Regions from separate parts of the Photobacterium satsumensis genome, predicted to be linked through region 1. Evidence: predicted binding sites of a transcription regulator. Region 1 holds the regulator's gene; the other holds the start of a gene.

Region 1 (3,704 bases):
ACCGGAGATGGACGTCGAGATCCGTAAAGCCAAAGAGCAAGGCCGTCATATCAGTTATTTCGGCCCCCAAGCCAACGACTTCCCGTTGCTGGAGACTTTTTTCCGCCAGTACGGTGAAGACGGTAGCGGCCAGTTCCGCCGTTACCTGCACACATTCGACGAAGCCGTGCCTTACAACCTCATGCCCGGCACCTTCACGCCTTGGCAGACCCTACCGGAAAATACCGACCTGCTGTTCTATGAAGGCCTGCACGGTGGTGTCGTCGACGGTGAGGTCAATGCCGCCCAGCATGTCGATTTGCTGATTGGCATGGTGCCGATCGTCAACTTGGAATGGATCCAGAAAATTGTCAGGGATACCCGGGATCGTGGCCATTCCCGCGAAGCGGTAATGGAGTCGATTGTCCGCTCGATGGATGACTACCTCAATTACATCACCCCGCAGTTTTCCCGTACCCACATCAACTTCCAGCGGGTACCGACGGTAGATACTTCCAACCCGTTCAGTGCCAAGGCCATTCCAAGCCTCGACGAAAGCTTTGTGGTGATCCGATTCCGCGGGATCAAGAAGGTGGACTTTCCCTACCTGCTATCGATGATCCAAGGGTCGTTTATGTCGCGCCACAACACCCTGGTGGTACCTGGCGGCAAGATGAGTTTTGCCATGGAGCTGATCATGCGGCCGCTGATCCAGCAGCTGATTGATACGGGGAAAATAGGTTAAGACCGGCGATAGGCGATAGGCGATAGGCGATAGGCGATAGGCGATAGGCGTGATTTTCCTCTCGCCCCGGGCCCATCGCCATTTCTTGCCGCTATATTACTCTTCCACCACCTCATACGAGTGGGTCATCTCAACTCCTTCTCCCAGCATCAGGCACACCGAGCAGTATTTTTCCAGCGAGTCGGCCACTGTTTTGGCCACAACGGCTTCATCGAGGTTTTCACCCGTCACCACAAAGTGCAAGTTGGCGGTGGTGAAAATACGAGGAGCCTGCTCGCGACGCACCGAATTGATTTGCGCTTCACAACCGGTGATCTTCTGTCCTGCAGATTTGAGTCCGTCAACCACATCCACCGAGCTGCACCCACCCGCAGCCATCAGTACCAGCTCCATTGGACTCGGGGCTTTTTCTCCGCCATTGCCGTCCATAACCACGCTGTGGCCGGAATTTGACTGTCCAAGGAAGGTCATATTCTCGACCCATTTCACTCGTGATTGCATTGGTTTCTCCTTACAACTTATAGGGGGTTTCGGCACTATCTAGCAACTGTGTGATCATGTGCACACTTATGACTACAAAATGGCCTTTTCACATAGATCAATATCAAGAAAAGCGCGCCGAAAAAAGATAAAATCTGAACTAATTATTCACGTGAGCTTGCAGCCCAGCGGTTGACTGAATATCCTAAACGACGAACTCATTATGGTTAGGCCCAGCCTCATTTTTTAAAGGACGTCGTTGTTGGGCAACAAACGCAGAGGAAGTTAGTAATATGGTTCCAGGTAAACCTCAAACAGATCCAACTCTAGAGTGGTTTCTTTCCCATTGCCACATTCATAAATACCCTTCAAAGAGTACTTTGATCCACGCGGGTGAAAAAGCCGAGACGCTCTACTACATCGTCAAAGGTTCTGTTGCGGTCCTGATCAAGGATGAAGAAGGTAAGGAAATGATCCTGTCTTACCTAAACCAAGGTGACTTCATCGGTGAATTAGGCCTATTCGAAGAAGGCCAAGAGCGTACTGCATGGGTTCGTGCTAAGACCCCTTGTGAAGTCGCAGAAATTTCTTTCAAGAAGTTCCGCCAGCTAATCCAAGTTAACCCAGACATCCTGATGCGCCTTTCAGCACAGATGGCAAGCCGCCTACAGGTGACGAGCCAGAAAGTCGGTGACTTGGCATTCCTGGATGTAACAGGCCGTATCGCACAGACACTATTGAACCTGGCTAAACAGCCAGATGCAATGACTCACCCAGATGGTATGCAAATCAAGATCACCCGTCAGGAAATCGGCCAAATCGTTGGTTGTTCCCGTGAGACTGTTGGTCGTATCTTGAAGATGCTAGAAGAGCAGAACCTGATCTCTGCCCACGGTAAAACTATCGTTGTTTACGGTACCCGTTAAACCATCCGGTTTACTGCCAGATACTCAAAAAGCCGCACTATGCGGCTTTTTTATTGCCTACCCTGCCCACTTTCATACTTACAGGGCATTACTGTCTACCCCATCACTCTTTTTGTGCTTGTATCTACCCGGCTTAGTGCTACATTGTGCATATCAATTCTCATCACCTGTAATGGAATACCGGTATGGACATCGAACGCTTTTCACCACATAGCTCCCACCACGTGCAGCGCGGCGTCATTTCGCCACTACCCGATACAATTGAAATGACCGGTTTCAGCGACAGCCGTCACTACCTTGAGCAACACGAGAAGGTAAAGCGCCATACACCGGAGTCCCACTTTGGGTATCCGCTCGACAGCCTCAAACACTAAAGTCGGGCGCAAAAAAACCTGTGACCCTATCAGCCACAGGCGCTTTATGTTTTACCCAGTTATGATAATGCAGGGGCCCTCATGAAAGGGCCTTGCTGATTCAGTTGGTTTAACTGGCATCCGTGCTTTCAAAGATTTTATCTGCCGACGCTTCAACGAAGCCGGTATATAGCTCACCGTCCTCTTTCGGATAGCGCTTGGCAAACTCATAGAAGCCGCCCGGTATAGTATGCACGCCATCGATAAACCCAACCTCGACCCGGTCTGCCATGGTCGATGACTGCTCGAGCATCACTTCAGGACTGCCTTTGACCTCACCGCCTGCACTGTTGATTTCAAAGCCATTATGACGCAACAAGTGATTGACCTCATCGACCTCGGTAAACTGCTCAAGCTGGTTCAGGCTAACAGTAAAGTGGTTGGCACCGAAACCATGGGCGGCCAGCCAGCCGGCATATTCGCTTTCAGCCGCCAATAGCTCATAGGTCGCGTAGTCCAAGTCCCATAACCGCCCACCATAGAGAAAGGCCGGATCATGCATGGCCTGCTCCGGCACCTGATCGACCAAATCCCTAACCGTCTGCTGCAGTAACGAGCTGAACTGGCCAACCATCAACTCACTGATAAACACTTTGGGTGCCAGCGGGTTCGGATGCTCAAAATGCTCGGCATACAACTTTTTGGCCTCAAAGTGATAGCGGCCACACGGCTTGTAGCCAATGGCAATGAACGGGGCCGCCAGCCGGTCAAGCCCGACCTTCGGCAGGTTGAATGTCCGCAGCGCAATATGATCGTTGAGCAGCGGCTCTTCTTCGGTCAGCAGATCATGAACCTGAGCGGCTGATGGGCATAGGCGCTGGATGTAATCCTGCCATAGCCCGGCAAATAGTTGCTCTACCCTTTCCATGTGCTCGCTATCCTCTTTGGCTGGTGAATGATTGATGGCCATCAAAGCGAAAGACCCGGTGATAGCTGAGCGGGAAGCTCCGGCTGTTCACCTTCCATCGACGCCATCGGGTATGCACAGTAGTCTGCCGCGTAATACGCACTTGGCCGTAAGTTACCCGACGCGCCAGGTCCACCGAATGGCGCATCGCCACTAGCTCCCGTTAGCTGGCGATTGCGGTTTACAATGCCGGCCCGGATATGTTCAATGAAATACTGCCACTCACTGTCATCGGTCGATACCAAGCCTGCCGA
Region 2 (3,704 bases), on a different contig from region 1:
TCGTCAACAACCGGGACGGCATAGGGCACGCTCGCAACAAGGCCTAAGATGGCGTTAATTGGCTGATTAGGTTGTAAAGTGATCGTATCTTCTAGCTGGGCACTGGCTAATGAACGGTTCTCCTTATGCGCAAGCTGCAGCGAGTCAAGTGAGACGATGCCAGAAAAGCGGCTGGCTTTATCAATAACGATACCGTAATCGCGGTCATGATCCATTAAGAGCTGCAATGCGGAGCCTGGACCATCGTTTTCCGATTTTTTGAACATCGCTGAGGGTTTTTTACGGGCGATATCTTTAGCTGTCAGTACATTGGCTATGTTTACACCGCGGAAAAAGGCTTCGACATAGTCATTGGCCGGACGGTGAAGAATTTCATCTGGTGTACCGACTTGAACGACTTCACCGTTTTGCATAATCGCAATCCGATCCCCGATCCGCATCGCTTCATCCAGATCATGGGAGATGAACACGATTGTTCGCTTATCATCGTTTTGTAAACGAATCAGCTCATCTTGCATCTCTGTTCTAATAAGAGGGTCCAGTGCTGAAAACGCTTCGTCCATGAGCAAAATATCAGGGTCGCAAGCCAGTGCTCGAGCCAAACCAACACGTTGCTTCATGCCGCCAGACAATTCATCAGGGTAGGATTCTGCATAAGGGTCGAGGCCGACACGTCTCAGTGCTGACAGTGCACTGACGTTTCTGTCTTTAACATTGACGCCGGCCAACTCAAGGCCAAAAGCGGTATTTTCAATCACTGTCATGTGAGGCATCAGTGCAAAATTTTGAAATACCATTGAAATGTTGTTGCGGCGAACTTCTCGAAGTTCTTCTTCTGAGATATGGGCAATGTCTTTTCCCTTCAGGTAGACGCTGCCTTTAGTGGGTTCTATTAATCGGTTCAGTAGCCGTACTAGCGTCGACTTTCCAGAGCCGGATAAGCCCATGATGACGAAAATCTCTCCTTCATTGATGGTTAGAGAAACGTCGTTGACGCCAAGTGTGAGCCCGGTTTGTTCGAAAATGTGATCTTTATCTATGCCATTCTCGATAAGTGAGAATGCGCGGTCAGGATCGTTTCCAAACACTTTATATAGTCCCTTAACTTCCAGTATGGGAGCCATGTCAATCGTCCTTTTGAATATGTTTTGTTGCGTAACGTTTTGTACTCTAAATAATTTTATCTCACATTTCAATGTACACCGTACTGTATAGTGGGTGGGAATGATTATTGTTTTCTTGTTTGGTTGGCGGTGGCTTAATGCAAGTCTTTGTAATTTTAGTCTTTTATTTTTCTTGTTGTTTATTTTGTGTTGTTGGTTGTTATCCGTTGTAAGTGATTATTAATTTTTTAATTTGCATCATTCAATATAACCTTTCAGAAGGTAGCGTGGTGTGAGCTGCGTATTTTGTATAATGGTTAGTGCTCTAATTGATCTTTTGGTGTTTTCCTCTGTTCTTCTATTGCAGGTATACGAGCTTTAAAATACTTAGCGTTAGTTTGATTTGTTGTTGGCATAAATTGCTGCTACTTCGGTGAGTTTGGAGTAAGCCCAGCCGGCGGTGTCTCTGAGGGGCAAATGCAGTCATTAGTGTAAGACAATCTATGCTATCGCTCGGTATGAAGAGGAAATACGTTAGAACTCAAATTAATTTATTCTGACTGATAGTTGGTATAATTGTGATTTGGATCGCATAAAATGCTATTTATTCCATGATTGTTTGATTTTCTGTCAAGAAGAGTGCCCATAATAAAAAGGAAATTAATTAGAACTCGAAGGATTGTTTCTACACATGATCACATCAGCTCCTTGGGTGCAGTATCCAGAAGTTGGAGACGACTCAAGCAAAAAATGGAGTTTGCGTGCACCTAATCGCTCTGATGGTGATGACATTTACCGCCTTATCGCAGAATGTCCGCCATTAGATATGAACTCCGCTTATTGTAACTTCCTGCAATCTGCACACTTCAGTAGGACCTGTATTTTGGCTGAGCATAACAGTGAAATTGCGGGCTTTATTTCTGGCTATCAAAAACCGGATGAACCGAATGTACTTTTTGTTTGGCAGGTTGCTGTCGCCTCTGCTTTCAGAGGTAAAGGGTTGGCATTTAGCATGTTAGAAGCACTTATGAACAGAGAAGGGCTTGAAAACCTAACAGCGGTTGAAACCACTATCACCAAAGAAAATGAAGCCTCTTGGGCTCTGTTCAAAAAATTGGATTCTCTTCACGGCAACCTTAGCGAAGTGACGACTTTTCTTGATGAACAATCTCACTTTAATGGTAAGCATGATACAGAGTATCTCTATCGCATTTCCCTTAAGTAACCCTTAATAAATAGGAATTAAAAACGGTCTAATCATGGATATTTTTAATAAGCAGGAATCTAACGTACGCTCATACTCCAATAGTTTCCCCGTTGTTTTTCGCAAAGCAAAAGGGTGTTGGCTTGAAACGGATCAAGGCGAGCGATACTTAGACTTTCTTGCTGGTGCGGGATCTCTTAATTACGGTCACAACAATCCATTACTTAAGAAAGCGCTGCTTGAGTATATTGAAATGGATGGCATTGCACATGGTTTGGATATGCACTCGGAAGCAAAGGCGTTTTTCCTTGATGCCCTAAACCGGATAATCCTCGAGCCAAGAGGGTTAGAGTACAAAGTGCAATTTACAGGCCCAACAGGAACAAATGCGGTTGAAGCTGCTTTGAAATTAGCCAAAAAGGTGAAAGGGAGAAGCAGTATTGTCGCCTTTACCAATGGCTTTCATGGTTGCACGGCAGGCGCACTAGCGGCCACGGGAAACCAACATCACCGACAAGGTGCGGGCTCAGAACTGCACAATGTCACCCGTCTACCATTTGAAGGCTATGCCGGGGTTGATGGTCTTAAGCTATTCGAAACCATGTTGGCTGATAATTCCGCTGGTATCGATAAGCCTGCTGCCGTGCTACTTGAAACCGTACAAGGTGAAGGTGGCTTAAATGTTGCTTCGGACGAATGGCTGCAGAAATTAAGCCGAATTTGTCAGTCAAACGACATTTTGCTTATTGTTGATGATATTCAGGCAGGCTGTGGCCGTACCGGCACTTTCTTTAGTTTTGAGCCTTCAGGTATCCAGCCAGATATTGTCACGCTATCAAAGTCTATTAGCGGTTATGGTTTACCGATGGCTGTCGTGCTACTTAAACCACAACTTGATCATTGGAAACCGGGTGAGCACAACGGTACATTTCGTGGCAATAACCATGCGTTTATTACTGCTGCCCACGCCCTTGAAATTTATTGGTCCAATGCGAATTTTGAAACGCATATCCAGCAGTGCTCGCAACAGGTGAACGACATCCTTCTCCGGTGTAAGCAACGTTTTCCAGATATGTTCGTACAAAGCAAAGGACGCGGCATGATGATTGGCATTGAATGCCAGAGTGGTGATATCGCCAGTGATATCGCTAAAGCATGTTTTGGTAATGGTATGGTCATCGAAACGGCGGGCCCAAACGATGAAGTCGTGAAGTTCTTTTGTCCGCTAACAATTAGCGACGCTGAGTTGACCCAAGGATTGAACATATTCGAGGCTGCAGTAGAGGCGGTCGCGGAAAAATTTTACAAAAAAGCATCTTAACAGGGAAGAATTATGATCGTTAGAACACTCGATGAGTGTCGCAACAGTGAGAGACGTGTCGTTGCGGATAACTGGG

What was found. The regulator CRP, encoded in region 1, controls carbon source genes, mostly activating them, when cyclic AMP is high. The targets are predictions, from matches to a motif close to TGTGANNNNNNTCACA.
Region 2: ectA (diaminobutyrate acetyltransferase) is a predicted target of CRP. The motif match lies at 1,681-1,696, and genes of this name have one in related genera.

The regions. Positions count from the first base shown of each region.
Region 1 is NZ_JAKJSK010000011.1:15,629-19,332, forward strand. Features, by position in the region: gene L4D79_RS21325 (phosphoribulokinase) at 1-724, shown strand, start outside; gene L4D79_RS21330 (OsmC family protein) at 821-1,225, opposite strand; gene crp (cAMP-activated global transcriptional regulator CRP) at 1,498-2,130, shown strand; gene L4D79_RS21340 (hypothetical protein) at 2,316-2,504, shown strand; gene L4D79_RS21345 (DUF1338 domain-containing protein) at 2,614-3,411, opposite strand; gene astD (succinylglutamate-semialdehyde dehydrogenase) at 3,453-3,704, opposite strand, start outside.
Region 2 is NZ_JAKJSK010000006.1:111,711-115,414, forward strand. Features, by position in the region: gene proV (glycine betaine/L-proline ABC transporter ATP-binding protein ProV) at 1-1,124, opposite strand, end outside; gene ectA (diaminobutyrate acetyltransferase) at 1,795-2,328, shown strand; gene ectB (diaminobutyrate--2-oxoglutarate transaminase) at 2,363-3,628, shown strand; gene L4D79_RS00655 (ectoine synthase) at 3,641-3,704, shown strand, end outside.